One region of the Aeribacillus sp. FSL K6-2848 genome, then DNA from elsewhere that is predicted to be linked to it. Evidence: predicted binding sites of a transcription regulator. Region 1 holds the regulator's gene; the other holds the start of a gene.
What was found. Region 1 encodes CtsR, which represses protease genes until heat stress. Its sites were predicted from a motif close to ATGGTCAATAAAGGTCAAACA; they were not measured.
Positions count from the first base shown of each region.

Region 2: a site for CtsR is predicted at 4,221-4,241, ahead of NSS70_RS07970 (ATP-dependent Clp protease ATP-binding subunit). Genes of this name have one in related genera too.

Region 1 covers NZ_JBBOQQ010000001.1:120,791-128,287, forward strand. The annotation lists gene NSS70_RS00625 (hypothetical protein) at 1-518, shown strand, start outside; gene NSS70_RS00630 (MgtC/SapB family protein) at 1,300-1,974, shown strand; gene NSS70_RS00635 (CtsR family transcriptional regulator) at 2,216-2,677, shown strand; gene NSS70_RS00640 (UvrB/UvrC motif-containing protein) at 2,692-3,240, shown strand; gene NSS70_RS00645 (protein arginine kinase) at 3,242-4,330, shown strand; gene clpC (ATP-dependent protease ATP-binding subunit ClpC) at 4,327-6,762, shown strand; gene radA (DNA repair protein RadA) at 6,846-7,497, shown strand, end outside.
Region 2 covers NZ_JBBOQQ010000001.1:1,616,804-1,624,300, forward strand. The annotation lists gene NSS70_RS07955 (MarR family winged helix-turn-helix transcriptional regulator) at 1-240, shown strand, start outside; gene motB (flagellar motor protein MotB) at 254-1,033, opposite strand; gene motA (flagellar motor stator protein MotA) at 1,026-1,820, opposite strand; gene NSS70_RS07970 (ATP-dependent Clp protease ATP-binding subunit) at 1,983-4,103, opposite strand; gene NSS70_RS07975 (YkvI family membrane protein) at 4,347-5,381, shown strand; gene NSS70_RS07980 (metallophosphoesterase family protein) at 5,414-6,151, shown strand; PreQ1 riboswitch class I at 6,525-6,568, shown strand; partial or broken gene queC (7-cyano-7-deazaguanine synthase QueC) at 6,710-7,408, shown strand; gene queD (6-carboxytetrahydropterin synthase QueD) at 7,408-7,497, shown strand, end outside.

The DNA of each region.
Region 1 (7,497 bases):
GCCCCATATTTGTGAACGGTGATCTGACGATTAGAGGGGCTGATGCGGAATTTAATTCAATTATGTATGTAATGGGGGATGTGACGATTGAATATTCGCGCATCAATGGATTAGGTCAAAACGGTTCATTAATTATTTTTGCAAAAGGAAATATAAACATTAGAAATAATAGCGTTAACCAGGATGAACCTAGTAATATTAAAGGGTTTTTCTATTCAGAACAAGCATTAGAAATGTTTGGAGTGGGGTCAAATATTCGTATAGAAGGAGGAATATCAGCGAGGCGCATTGTTTTAAATGCGATAAGAGGGCGTGCTAGTAATCAAAATTTTAGTGGGGCGCAAAAAATTACGAATAACGATTATTTTGAAGGTGCACAAAACCAAATAGGCAAGCTTTCTAGGCTGCAAATTATTTATGATCCGGAAATTATCAATACGTATGCAGATATAAAGTCTAGAGAGCCCGTTATTAAAAACTTAGATCCGCCTAAAATTATTAATCGTGACATAGAATAAATACCTTTCATCTTATTTTTTTGCCGATATGACCGCCGCCTCTCGTGTATAGTGAAGGCGGTGGAGGAATCGGCTTCTTTTTTAGCTTTTTGTGATGTTTTTCCGTTGCAATACTTTCCGTTATGATCATAAAATGAAAAATTAAGAAATGACAGTCTAAAAGCCAATTTTTCGAGAAAATTGTCGAAAGCCGAAATGGATATTTTTGCTGTTACAAAAACATCTTTAATTGATTTGAATGATGCAAACCGTTTTAATTAATCTGAGAAAAGCGATGGAGGCGAGATTTGCTTATCCTTGTAAAAAAGTATGGACGAAACAATTATTCGCTGCAATGCGGTTTGAGAAGCTCAAGCCTCTTTTATCCTCTTGTAAATGGAAATTTACAACAAACAGACAAAACAGCTTAAAACAGAACGAACAAAAACGACAAATTTACGAACAACTAAGAGCTCGCTTCTTCTGAAGATCCTCCGCATCTATTGCAATCAAGCTCGCTTTCTTTAAAACCTTCAATCGGAGTATAATTAATTGATCGCTACTTCAGAAGCATAAACTGTTCCATTCTTGAAGCATATGAGCAGTGAAAGCTTCGTTTGATTTTAAAGCCAGCTCTAAAAGTGCTTTTTTGTTTCATATCATTCTTAGTCTCATACTCAAGAACAATTGAATATTGAGCACTGTTCATCGCATATAATGGGAAAGTATAATACTGTATCATTTCAAAATTCATATATGGCCAAAACAGAAAAAGTCATTTGGATGGTAAGGAGGAATGATAATGCCTGAGGAATGGCAAATTATGTTGATTCGCATTGTTTTAGCAGTCATTTTAAGTGGATTTATTGGCCTTGAACGAGAATTTAAACGGCATCCAGCAGGCTTTCGCACTCATTTGTTAGTTGGTGTCGGCTCCTGCATGATGATGCTGCTGTCTCTTTATGGCTTTGAAGAATATATGGATCGTTATGAAAATATTCGTTTTGACCCAGCAAGAATTCCTTCTTATGTCATTAGCGGCATTGGTTTTTTAGGTGCTGGAACGATATTAGTGAGAGGGGTTACGGTAAGAGGATTAACGACGGCAGCCTCGATTTGGGTTGTTGCAGGACTTGGCCTTGTTGTTGGGGCAGGAATGTATCCGCTGGCGATTTTTTCTACCTTGATTGTATTGTTGAGTTTGATCTTTCTCAATAAGGTGGAGGCTTTTTTTGCTGAGAAGTCAAGCAAAAAATGGATACAAGTTAATCTTCCAGAAGATGATTTGGTGGAATTTACTCGGAAACTTGAACAATTAAATATTTCTGTTTATAAAATTCATTTTACATTGTCAAAGCCAAAAGAAACTAAACATGCGAAGCGTTCATATTTACTTGAAATTGGCCTTCCAAAAGATGAAATGCCTGAAATCATAAACGAATTAATGAAATTTCAAGAAGTTAAAAAAGTTTTTTAAAGAGCGGGTTTTTTCCATATTGTAAATGGCAATATTATTAGTGAGCTTTTTTGTTGAAATGACACAAAAAAAAATTTATATTATAATTAAGGTCAAATATAGTCAAAGTCAAGTGACTAGTTGTTATCGTTTAGGAAATAAGCATTACGTAAACATCTTGCCTCCTATCCCTCAAGGATATTGCACATTTCTTGAGCGTTTTGCAATTCCAATCAAAAAGTTGAAGGAGGTGTTTTTCGAGGTGCGGAATATATCTGATATTATCGAGCAATATTTAAAGCATGTATTAGATTCTAGCGGAAAAGAAATTGTTGAAATTAAAAGAAGTGAAATTGCGGATAAATTTCAATGTGTTCCATCGCAAATCAATTACGTGATCAACACTCGTTTTACAATTGAACGGGGTTACATTGTCGAAAGCAAAAGGGGTGGAGGCGGTTATATCCGAATTATGAAAATTCGAATCAATGACCGTATCCAGCTGATCAATCAAATTTTAAATGCCATTGGTAAAAGGCTGTCACAATCGTCGGCGGAGGATATTATTTTGAGATTGGCTGATGAAGAGGTTATTTCAGAAAGAGAAGCGAAAATTATGTTGAGCGTAATTGATAGGTCTGTTTTATATATTGATTTGCCTGATCGAGACGAATTGAGGGCAAGGATGATGAAGGCGATGCTCACCTCGTTAAAATATAAGTGAGGATGTGATGGACGATGATTTGTCAAGAATGTCATGAAAGGCCCGCTACTTTCCACTTTACAAAAATCATCAACGGCGAAAAGACTGAAGTGCATATATGTGAAAAATGTGCACAGGAAAAAAGTGATGTATTCATATTCAATATGAATCCAGGCTTTTCTATAAACAACTTATTGTCCGGATTATTAAATATGGACAGCGCCATTAGCAGCCAAGGGCAAAATGTTTTCAAGAAAAATCAGGTCATTCAATGTGAGAAATGTAATATGACGTTTGATCAATTTACGAAAATTGGTAAATTCGGGTGCTCCCATTGTTACAAAACGTTTTATCACCAAATTACCCCGATTTTAAAACGTGTTCATGGCGGGAATACAACTCACGGCGGTAAAGTACCGAAACGGACCGGTGGAAGTATTCATTTGAAAAAGCGCCTGAAAATGCTTAAACAGGAACTGCAAGAATTAATTGCGAAAGAGGAATTCGAAAGAGCAGCTCAAGTTCGGGATGAAATTCGGTCCATTGAAGCGAAGATAAATGGACGGAACGAAAGGGGAGTATGACATGTCCTTTCAAAAATTTATTCGTTCAGCCATGAGCCCTTGGATGAATCAAGAAGGACCTGATTCCGATATTGTGCTGAGCAGCCGAGTCAGATTGGCGCGAAATATAGAAAATATCAGCTTCCCTACCATTATGTCGAATGAAGAAGCCTTGGCTATTTTAAATACGTTTGAAGAATCATTTTCACAAAGAGTGTTTGACGGTTTAGGGACATTCGTGCTGCTGAAAATGAATGAACTTCAGCCTATTCAAAAACGCGTACTTGTAGAGAAGCATTTGATTAGTCCTTATTTAATGGAAGAATCAGCACTTGGAGGGTGCCTTTTATCTGAAAACGAAGAAGTGAGCATTATGATAAACGAGGAGGATCATATTAGAATTCAATGTTTGTTCCCGGGCCTTCAGCTAAAAGAAGCGTTGAAAATGGCAATGAATCTTGACGATTGGATTGAGGAAAAAGTAGATTATGCATTTGATGAACATAGGGGCTACTTAACTAGCTGTCCAACAAATGTCGGTACCGGCTTGCGGGCTTCCGTGATGATGCACCTTCCAGGACTTGTCTTAACACAGCAGATTAACCAAATTATACCTGCTATCAATCAATTAGGATTGGTTGTGAGAGGTCGGTACGGAGAAGGAAGTGAAGCGATAGGTAATATATTCCAAATTTCGAACCAAATTACGCTAGGCAAATCAGAAGATGATATTGTCGATGATTTAATAGGTGTTGTCGGGCAATTAATTGCTCAAGAACGGGCTGCAAGAGATGCTTTATATAAAACGAATCCGCATCATCTAGAAGACCGTGTATATCGTTCCTACGGCACTCTCAAATACAGCAGGATTATTCCATCGAAAGAAGCAATTCAATGTTTATCAGATGTGCGCTTAGGAATTGACCTGGGAATTATTCAAAATGTTCCACGCAGTGTTTTAAATGAGCTTATGATTTTAATTCAGCCCGGATTTCTGCAACAATATTCAGGAGGAGTTCTACGGCCGAATGAACGGGATATTCGCAGGGCAACATTAATTCGTGAAAGGCTTCAATTAGAAAGGAAGCAAAGGGAGGATGATGAACAATGATGTTTGGGAGATTTACGGAACGGGCGCAAAAAGTGCTTGCTTTAGCGCAGGAAGAAGCTGTACGCCTCGGACATAACAATATCGGCACAGAGCACATATTGCTTGGGCTCGTGCGCGAAGGAGAAGGAATTGCCGCTAAAGCGCTTCACGCTCTAGGATTAAGTCCAGAAAAAATCCAAAATGAAGTGGAAAGCCTGATAGGACGGGGACAAGAAATTTCGCAAACGATCCATTACACACCGAGAGCAAAGAAAGTCATTGAACTGTCAATGGATGAAGCAAGAAAATTAGGACATTCTTATGTCGGAACAGAACATATCCTATTGGGATTAATTCGAGAAGGCGAGGGAGTTGCTGCGCGTGTTTTAAACAATCTCGGAGTAAGCTTGAACAAAGCGCGTCAGCAAGTTTTACAGTTGTTAGGCAGCAATGAAGTATCCTCAAGCCACCAAGGAAGTTCGATGACAAACGCAAATACTCCGACGCTTGATAGTCTTGCGCGGGACTTAACGGCTGTTGCACGGGAGGGCGGACTTGATCCAGTCATCGGCCGAAGCAAAGAAATTCAGCGTGTCATCGAGGTTTTGAGCCGAAGAACAAAAAATAATCCTGTTTTAATAGGTGAACCTGGTGTTGGGAAAACTGCCATAGCAGAGGGACTTGCTCAGCAAATTGTGAATAATGAGGTTCCTGAAATTTTGAGAGATAAGCGCGTTATGACCCTTGATATGGGAACAGTTGTAGCTGGCACAAAATATAGAGGGGAATTTGAGGACCGCCTTAAAAAGGTAATGGATGAAATTCGCCAAGCAGGAAACATCATTTTATTTATTGACGAGCTTCATACACTGATCGGCGCAGGCGGGGCGGAAGGTGCAATTGATGCTTCCAACATTTTAAAACCTGCTTTGGCTCGGGGAGAATTGCAATGTATTGGGGCAACAACTTTGGATGAATACCGTAAATATATTGAAAAGGATGCTGCACTTGAACGGCGCTTCCAGCCAATCCAAGTCGACGAACCGTCCATTGAAGAGAGCATTCAAATTTTAAGAGGCTTAAGAGACCGATATGAAGCACACCACCGGGTATCCATTTCCGATGAGGCGATTGAAGCTGCTGTTAAACTTTCAGATCGGTATATTTCCGATCGGTTCCTGCCTGATAAAGCGATTGACTTGATTGATGAAGCAGGCTCCAAAGTCCGTCTTCGTTCATTTGCAACACCTCCGAATTTAAAGGAATTGGAGCAAAAATTAGAAGAAGTGCGAAAAGAAAAAGAAGCTGCAGTCCAAAGCCAAGAATTTGAAAAAGCAGCTTCATTAAGAGATACAGAGCAGCGGCTCAGAGAGGAATTAGAGGAAACGAAAAAATCATGGAAGGAAAAACAAGGTCAAGAAAATTCTGAAGTGACCGTAGAGGATATTGCAATGGTTGTTTCAAGCTGGACGGGAATTCCGGTTGTTAAACTTGCCCAAACAGAATCAGAGCGGCTTTTGAATCTCGAAGAAATTTTACACTCGCGCGTTATTGGTCAAGAAGAAGCTGTCACTGCAGTCGCAAAAGCTGTCAGACGGGCACGTGCAGGCTTAAAAGATCCGAAGCGTCCGATCGGTTCATTTATCTTCTTAGGACCGACAGGTGTAGGGAAAACGGAATTAGCCCGTGCATTAGCTGAAGCAATGTTTGGTGACGAAGATGCTATGATTCGAATCGATATGTCAGAATATATGGAGAAGCATTCTACGTCAAGGCTCGTTGGTTCGCCTCCTGGATATGTAGGCTATGAAGAGGGAGGACAATTGACGGAAAAAGTGCGCCGCAAGCCATACTCAGTCGTATTATTGGATGAAATTGAAAAAGCTCATCCAGATGTGTTTAACATTTTGCTGCAGGTGCTTGAAGACGGAAGACTCACAGACTCAAAAGGGCGCACCGTTGATTTTCGAAATACGATTTTAATTATGACTTCAAATGTAGGGGCAAGCGAATTAAAACGGAATAAATATGTCGGCTTTAATGTTCAAGACGAAAATGAAAATTATAAAGATATGAAAAACAAAGTGATGGATGAACTGAAAAAAGCATTTCGTCCTGAATTTTTGAACCGGATTGACGAAATTATTGTGTTCCACTCTTTAGAGAAAAAACATTTGAAAGAAATTGTTTCGCTGATGGCGGATCAGCTGACAAAACGATTAAAAGAACAGGATATAGAACTCGAATTAACGGATCGTGCAAAAGAAAAGCTGGCTGAAGAGGGCTTTGACTTAGAATATGGAGCGCGTCCGTTGCGGAGAGCGATTCAAAAATATGTCGAAGATCGCTTATCAGAGGAATTATTGAAAGGCACGATCTCGCAAGGTCAAAAAGTTGTATTGGACGTGCAAAATAATGAATTTGTCGTAAAAACTGCAGAAAAGGTTCAATAATCCAATGGGCATACTGCTTCACGTATGCCCCTCCCTTTCATTATATTGTCGTGTATCGATTGAACAAAGTGGGGAATAACCGAATGTCAAAGATCAAATCAAAATTTATTTGTCAATCGTGCGGATATGAATCGCCGAAATGGATGGGAAAATGTCCAGGGTGCGGCGAATGGAATTCAATGGTTGAAGAAGTTATCAAGCCAAAGGGAAAACACCGCATTGCTTTTAGTCATTCCGAATCATCCACTGTCAGCAAACCTTCTCCAATTCATCAAATCCAAGCTGCGCAAGAACCTAGAATGCTTACAGGACTTCATGAGTTTAACCGCGTATTGGGAGGCGGAATTGTAAAAGGGTCTCTCGTTTTAATTGGAGGGGATCCTGGAATTGGAAAATCCACTCTCTTATTGCAAGTCTCCTCACAGCTGGCAGAGAGAGGGAACGATGTTTTATACATTTCGGGAGAAGAATCTTTAAAACAGACAAAACTTCGCTCCGACCGACTCGGGGTAAAAGGCGAAAGACTTTTCGTGCTTTCTGAAACGGACTTAGAAATCATCATTCAATCCATAATGGAAACTGAACCGGCTTTTGTCATCATTGATTCCATTCAAACGATTTATAACAGTGAAATTGCTTCTGCTCCTGGAAGCGTATCTCAGGTTCGAGAATGTACGGCTGAATTAATGAGATTGGCAAAGACAAAAGGAATTCCGATTTTTATTGTCGGTCATG
Region 2 (7,497 bases), 1.5 Mb from region 1:
AGCATTACGTATGTTATTGATAAATTAGAGCAAAAAGGGCTGTTAGTTCGAAAAGCATGCCCTAAAGACCGCCGTGTCACATATGCGGCAATAACGGAAAAGGGGAGAAAATGGATTGAAGAAATCTTTCCTTCTCATCAAGAGATGATTGATTCGATCGTGAATATTTTGACAGAAGATGAGAAGGAAACAGCGATTAATCTATTAAAAAAAGTAGGGTACCATGCGAAAGAAAAATGAAAGCGGAACCGGCTTAATTCGGCTCCGCTTTTTTATTGTTTGGAAGAATTAGAATTTCCACCCGTCTGTTTTTTTGTCTTCCTTCTGCTGTATCATTGGAAGCGACGGGTTTGTATTCGCCGTATCCTTTCGCACTGAACTTGCTTGGGTCGAGATTTTTGTTTTCTAAAATAATTTTCATCACATTTACGGCTCTCATAACACTTAAATGCCAGTTTGAATCAAAGTTTGAATTATGAATCGGTACATTGTCTGTATGTCCGCTGATAACCACGTTGCGGGCACTGCCCATGGCGAGCATTTTGGCAATGTCAGTAGCCAAAATTTCATCTTTTTTTCTCACTTTGGCGCTGCCCGAATCAAACAATATATCGTCCCGAATCGTGATTAACAAACCCTCTTCGTTTAGTGATGTTTTAATATTGTTTTTCAAGTTGTTTTCTTCAATGTATTGATTAAACCGATTTTGAACTTCCGCTAATTCCTCTTGATCGCTGTTTCCCGATTCATCATTGTCATGAGGCTCATTTTGCACTTTTCCATTTTGTTTGTTTTCTTCGATGTTTTCCATTTCTTGTTGTGGTAGAGGGCTCGGATATTCTAAAACGCTTATGCCTCCGTCAAAATTGGAATTGAAAGCTCTAGCCAAACGTTCAAATTTTTGGGCATCTATCGAACTGAGAGCAAATAGGACGATAAAGAGCGCAAGCAAAAGGGTTAAAATATCGGCATAGGGAATAAGCCAGCTTTCATCTGTATGATGGTCATTGCGGTTTTTTTTTCTACTACGCATCGGACGCAACACTTCCTTCATCAGAAATCTTTGCCCGTTCTTTTTCAGGAAGATAAAATGCCAACTTTTGCTGGATCGTCCGCGGTGCCTGTCCTTCTAAAATGGAAAGAATGCCTTCGATCATCACCTGGCGGACGAGCACCTCCTGCTGGGATTTCCTTTTCAGCTTGTTCGCAAACGGGTGCCATAAAACATATCCTGTAAAAATTCCGAGCAAAGTAGCAACGAACGCGGCGCTGATCGAATGTCCGAGCTCCTCAATATTTTCCAAATTGGCTAGTGCGGCAATCAAACCTAATACAGCTCCTAATACGCCAAGAGTCGGAGCATACGTGCCGGCCTGAGAAAAAATAGCGGCGCCTGCTTCATGCCGCTCTTCCATTGCATTGATTTCTTCTGTCATAACATCTCGGATGAACTCGGCAGACTGACCGTCCACAGCCATGCTTAAACCGGTCTTTAAAAATGGGTCATCTATTTCCTGAAGCTTAGCTTCCAGTGCCAACAATCCTTCTTTCCTTGCGATTTGCGCCCATTCAGAGAAAAGGACAATCAACTCTTGAATCGTATAAGTTTGTGTGTCTTTAAATAAGACGCGGAATAATTTCGGTACTCTTTTAATTTCATTTGTCGGAAAGGCAATAACGACCGCAGCAATCGTTCCGATGATAATAATGACGATAGCTGCCGGATTGATTAAGACGGAAAGACTGACACCTTTTAAAACCATGCCGACAATAATTGCCATAATTCCTAAAAAAATGCCGATAATTGATGTTTTGTCCATGTTCATCAAATCCTTCTTCTTTCTATATTCAATTATTATATCGACAAAGAAAGACGAAAATTTTATATTTGATAAAAAAAATAAACGACACATTCATCGGAATCGATTTTTGCGATGCTGTTCCCCAAAAAAAACTGCCCTAATGGACTGTTAGGGCAGCTGTTATGAACGAATAACGATTTCTTCATTTTCCACGTCGGCGATTAAATGATTGTGCACTTCACCGTCTAACAGGATGTCTGCAATTTTGTCTTCAATATGTTCTTGAATGACGCGGCGAAGCGGACGAGCGCCGAAGGATGGATGATAGCCGATTTCTACCAATTTTTCTTTTGCTTTTTCTGTTACGTCCAATGAAATGTTTTGTTCTTTCAACGTGTTCCGAACTTCTTCAAGCATCAAATCAACTATTTTCAAATAATCTTCTTTATCAAGCGGTTTAAATTCAATAATGGCATCGAAACGGTTTAAAAATTCAGGCTTAAAGAATGAACCGAGAGATTCAAGGATGCTTGATTCTTTTTCCACCGTGCTGTTAAAACCGACGTGAACTTGTTTTGCACCTGCTCCAGCGTTAGAGGTCATAATAATGACCGTATCTTTGAAGCTGACGGTGCGGCCTTGGCTGTCTGTCAAGCGTCCGTCTTCTAATATTTGCAAGAAAATGTGCTGTACATCTGGATGAGCTTTTTCAATTTCATCCAGCAGGATAATGCAGTAAGGATTGCGACGAACCTTTTCCGTTAATTGTCCTGCTTCTTCATGTCCGACATAGCCTGGAGGCGAGCCGATTAATTTTGAAACAGAATGTTTTTCCATATATTCACTCATATCCAAGCGAATCATGGCATCTTTTGAACCGAACAGCTCCAAAGCTAATGTTTTCGACAATTCCGTTTTTCCAACGCCAGTCGGGCCGACGAACAGGAAGGATCCGATCGGTCGGTTTTTTGCTTTCAATCCAGCGCGGCTGCGGCGAATGGCTTTTGCCACTTTCCGGACAGCATCCTCTTGGCCGATAATTTTTTTCGCCAAGTTTTCTTCTAAATGTTTCATTTTTGCTTGCTCATCCTCTTGCAGCTTGCCGACTGGTATGCCGGTTTTTTCTTCGATGATTTTTTGAATGTCTTCTACTTGAACGATTGCTTGCTGTTTGTCCTTTCCTTGTTCAAGCTGCTTTTCAAGGGCAGCTTCTTCGTCGCGAAGCTTAGCTGCAAGTTCGTATCGTTCTTCTTTTAGCGCTTTTTCTTTTTCATGGGCAATTTGTTTAAGCCGCTCGTGGATGTCTGCTTCATTAGCCGGCTCGGCTTTTAAGTTTAATCTTGAACCAGCTTCATCCATTAAATCGATGGCTTTGTCAGGCAAAAAGCGGTCTTGAATATATCGATGAGATAGTGTGACGCAAGCTTTAATCGCATCTTCTGAATATTTGACTTGATGGTATTGTTCATATTTTTCTTGAATTCCTTTTAAAATGCTGATCGCTTCTTCAATGGAAGGTTCTTTCACAATAACCGGCTGGAAGCGTCGTTCAAGGGCTGCATCTTTTTCGATTTGCCGGTATTCTTTTAGAGTTGTTGCTCCGACAACTTGAAGCTCACCGCGGGCGAGCGCTGGCTTTAATATGTTGCCGGCATCCATAGAACCTTCCGCAGAACCAGCGCCGACTAAAAGATGAATTTCATCGATAAACAGGATAATGTTTTTCCGGGCCTGCAATTCTTGAATTAGCTGCTTCATCCGCTGTTCAAATTGTCCGCGAATTCCCGTGTTGGCGACAAGTGATGAAACATCCAGCAAATAAACTTCTTTATTTTTTAATTTTTGCGGAACGTCTCCTTGAGAAATTTTTAAGGCTAGTCCTTCCACAATAGCTGTTTTCCCTACGCCTGGTTCTCCGATTAAAACCGGGTTATTTTTATTGCGTCGATTTAAAATTTCAATCACTCGTCTTACCTCATCATCGCGGCCGATGACAGGATCAATCAACCCAGCTTTTGCAGCATCCGTTAAATTTCGGCCGAATTGATCGAGGAAGCCGTTCTGTTTTCCGCCCCCTGATTTCGGTTGTGCTTGAACAGCTTGGTCAAAGCTCTCAAAAGAGTTTGGCATAAATGATTGAAATAATTCATCGAAACCGCTAAATCCGTAAAAACCACTTGGGATTTTTTGTTTATATTGTTGATAGCATTCTTGACAGAGACGCATTTCTTGTTTGTTGTGATTGATTTGTACATTTAATAAAACATTGGCTTTTCTTGCTTGGCAATTTTCACACAACATATAACATTCCTCCTTTTTGACTTTGATTAACTTTGACCAAAAGAAGAAACTTCTTTGACTTTCTTTGACCTTTTGGAATCAAAGAGACAATCTCAATCATTCAATAGTTAGATTCACTGTTTGACCTTTTCTGACTTTATTATACTTTGACCTTTTTTGACTTTCAAGTCTTTTTTACAAATTTTTTTCGTCTTTTTTTCCCTTCTTGTCCATATATTGTTGATAAAGTAAGGTGGGTGAAACATGAGCAATAAATGGGTATTGGCACTTCAAATAGCTTCTGTCTATATCGGCACTGTCATCGGTGCAGGGTTTGCAACGGGAAAAGAGATCGTTGAGTTTTTTTCAAAATACGGCGCCGGAGGAATTGTTGGAATTATTTGTTCTGCCGTTTTATTTGTTTGGCTGGGAACGAAAATGATGTTGATCGGAAGACGGATTAATGCATCTTCGTATTTGCAGTTGAACCAATTTTTGTTTGGGACGTTGTCAGCTTATGTAGTCAACGGCTTGATGTTTATGATGCTGATTGGCATCACATCGGTCATGCTGTCGGGGGCGGGGGCGATTTTTGAAGAGCAACTGTCGCTTTCAAAGCAATTTGGAATTTTTTTAACGATTGTGCTTTCCATTGCTGTGATTTCGTTTGGAGTCAAAGGGCTGTCTTCCGTCAATCTATTGGTTGTTCCGCTTTTTATTTTGTTTAGCCTGATCATCTCCATTGAAGCCATCATTAGGGGTGATTTTATCGATTTATCGTTGGATGGAGTGTTTCAACCAGTCAAATCAAGCTTTTTATATGTTTCTTTTAATCTCTCTCTTGCTCAGGCTGTACTTGTTCCGCTCGCAAACGCAATAAAGGATGAAAGCGCCATTAAATTGGGCGGAGTTGTAGGCGGTCTCGGATTAAGCTTCATTTTATTTTCCAGCTATTTCTCTCTTCTGCATTTGCCGGACGCCGGGCTTTTTGAAATCCCAATGGCTGAAATTGTCAAGCAGCTGTTTTCAGGCTTTTATTACATATACATCCTTGTTATTTTTGGAGAAATATTTTCATCGTTGATCGGTAATCTGTATGGTTTGGAACGGCAATTATCATCGGAAAAGCCTTTGGCAAAAATCGCTGGTGTCATTTTCATCCTATTATTATGTTATTTAGTCAGCCTGATAGGATACGGAAAGCTTATTTCCACGCTTTATCCGCTGTTCGGGTATATGAGCATTGCCTTTTTCATATTATTAATGTTCAAAAAAATTCCAGACGATAACAAATCATGATAAAATAGTAGGGAAATGAAGGAGGAGTTTATTTGGATAAAATCGCGGTCATTTCTGATATACATGGGAATATTCCAGCGTTGTCGTCTGTATTGAAAGATATAAGCTTGCGAAATGTAGATCGAATTTTTTGTTTAGGAGATCTTGTCGGAAAAGGACCTGAATCAAAAGAAGCGATCGATATCGTCCGCAGCTCCTGCGATTTTGTTTTAAAAGGAAACTGGGACGAGCTGATTACAAGGGAAGATGTAAACGATGTCGTTCGCTGGCATCAAAATCAGTTGTCGCAAGAAGACATAGAATATTTGCGTAGCCTCCCGTTTTCCATTGATTTTTATATGAGCGGCCGCCGGCTGCGGCTTTTTCATGCATCCCCTTTCAGCGTCTGGATAAGGGTACAGCCTTGGGATTCGATTGAAAAAAGATTGTCCATGTTTGAAAACAGCGTTGAAACCGGTTTGGGAACGAAGGAGCCGGATGTTGTCGGATACGGTGATGTTCATAATGCCTTTATACAGCATTTATCCGGCAAAACGCTTTTTAATGCAGGCAGTGTCGGTAATCCGCTGGACCTGCCCGAAGCATCCTACTGCATTTTGGAAGGCATGTTCAACTCGGAGAAAAGGGCTCCTTTTTCGATTCAGCACATACGTGTTCCATATGATATTGACCTTGCCATTCAATTAGCTAGAAAAAAAGAAATGCCGGAACTAAAAGAGTATATTCAGGAATTAACGACCTCACGCTACAGAGGCTTGGAAAAGGCATGATGCGGAGGTAAAAGTAAAATTATTGTAGGCAAAAATTAGCGCCTTCATTTAATGAGAACTCTGATTGCTCATTAAATGAAAGGGAAAGTGTGGCAGTAATATGAGAAAGTGCGGCTGCTCCTGGTAGAATGATCATGGACTACATTTAGATAAAAAATTGCCCACAAACGCTCGGCTCAATCCTGTTTTTTGAAAAAAGAAGATTTTTTTTACCAAGAGAGTACCCTGAAAAAAGTGATTTCGCTATCAAAAATAGCGATTAAAAAAGTTGCCCACAAAGTCTTGAGTGACTCCAGTCGGAGCATGCCGTTTGCATAACCAATTCTGTATGATATAATAAGATACAACTTGAATAAAAATCCGTTTCGAAAGAACGGGAGAGGTTCTAGCACACCCTCTATAAAAAACTAAGGAAAACTATATCCTTGGGATATAGTTTTTTCAATGTTTGCGAAAGGTTTAGAAGTTGAATAGATTTATGATGATTTCGAAAGGCTTCTGAACAGCTTGCTTCCGCCACTGTAGCAGAAAAAGTCAGTTTCTGTTTAAGCTAGGCAGTGTGAATGGCTTTCTTTTTTCAGAAAGGAGCGTTTTCAAATGGATAATAAGAAAGCGGTCGTTGTGTTTAGCGGAGGACAAGACAGTACAACTTGTTTGTTTTGGGCGAAGAAACAATTTGATGAGGTGACCGCTGTCACGTTTCATTATAATCAGCGGCATGCACAGGAAATTGAAGCAGCGAAAAACATTGCGAACGAAGCCGGCATACCTCATTATGTGCTGGACATGTCCTTATTAAATCAAATGGCGCCGAATGCATTAACGCGTTCAAATATGGAAATTGAACAAAAGGAAGGAGAGCTTCCCAACACTTTTGTTCCGGGGAGGAATTTAGTTTTTTTGACATTTGCCGCCATTTTGGCGAAACAACTGGGAGCGAAACATATTGTGACAGGTGTATGTGAAACGGATTTCAGCGGCTATCCTGACTGCCGGGACGTGTTCGTAAAATCCTGCAATGTAACGATTAATTTAGCGATGGAAGAGGATTTTGTGATTCACACGCCGCTTATGTGGATCAATAAAGCGGAAACGTGGAAGTTTGCCGATGAATTAGGGGTGTTCGATATCATTCGCGAAAAAACGTTGACGTGCTATAACGGCATTATTGGCGACGGATGCGGCGAATGTCCTGCTTGCTTATTGAGAAAAAGGGGATTGGAACAATATTTGGCTGAAAAAGGAGCTAATACGTGATGCTTCATCAATTTTATCCGCAAGTTTTTCATAGTTATAGTTATGAGCTGAATAAAGATATGCAAATATCTGCTGCACACTACATCCCG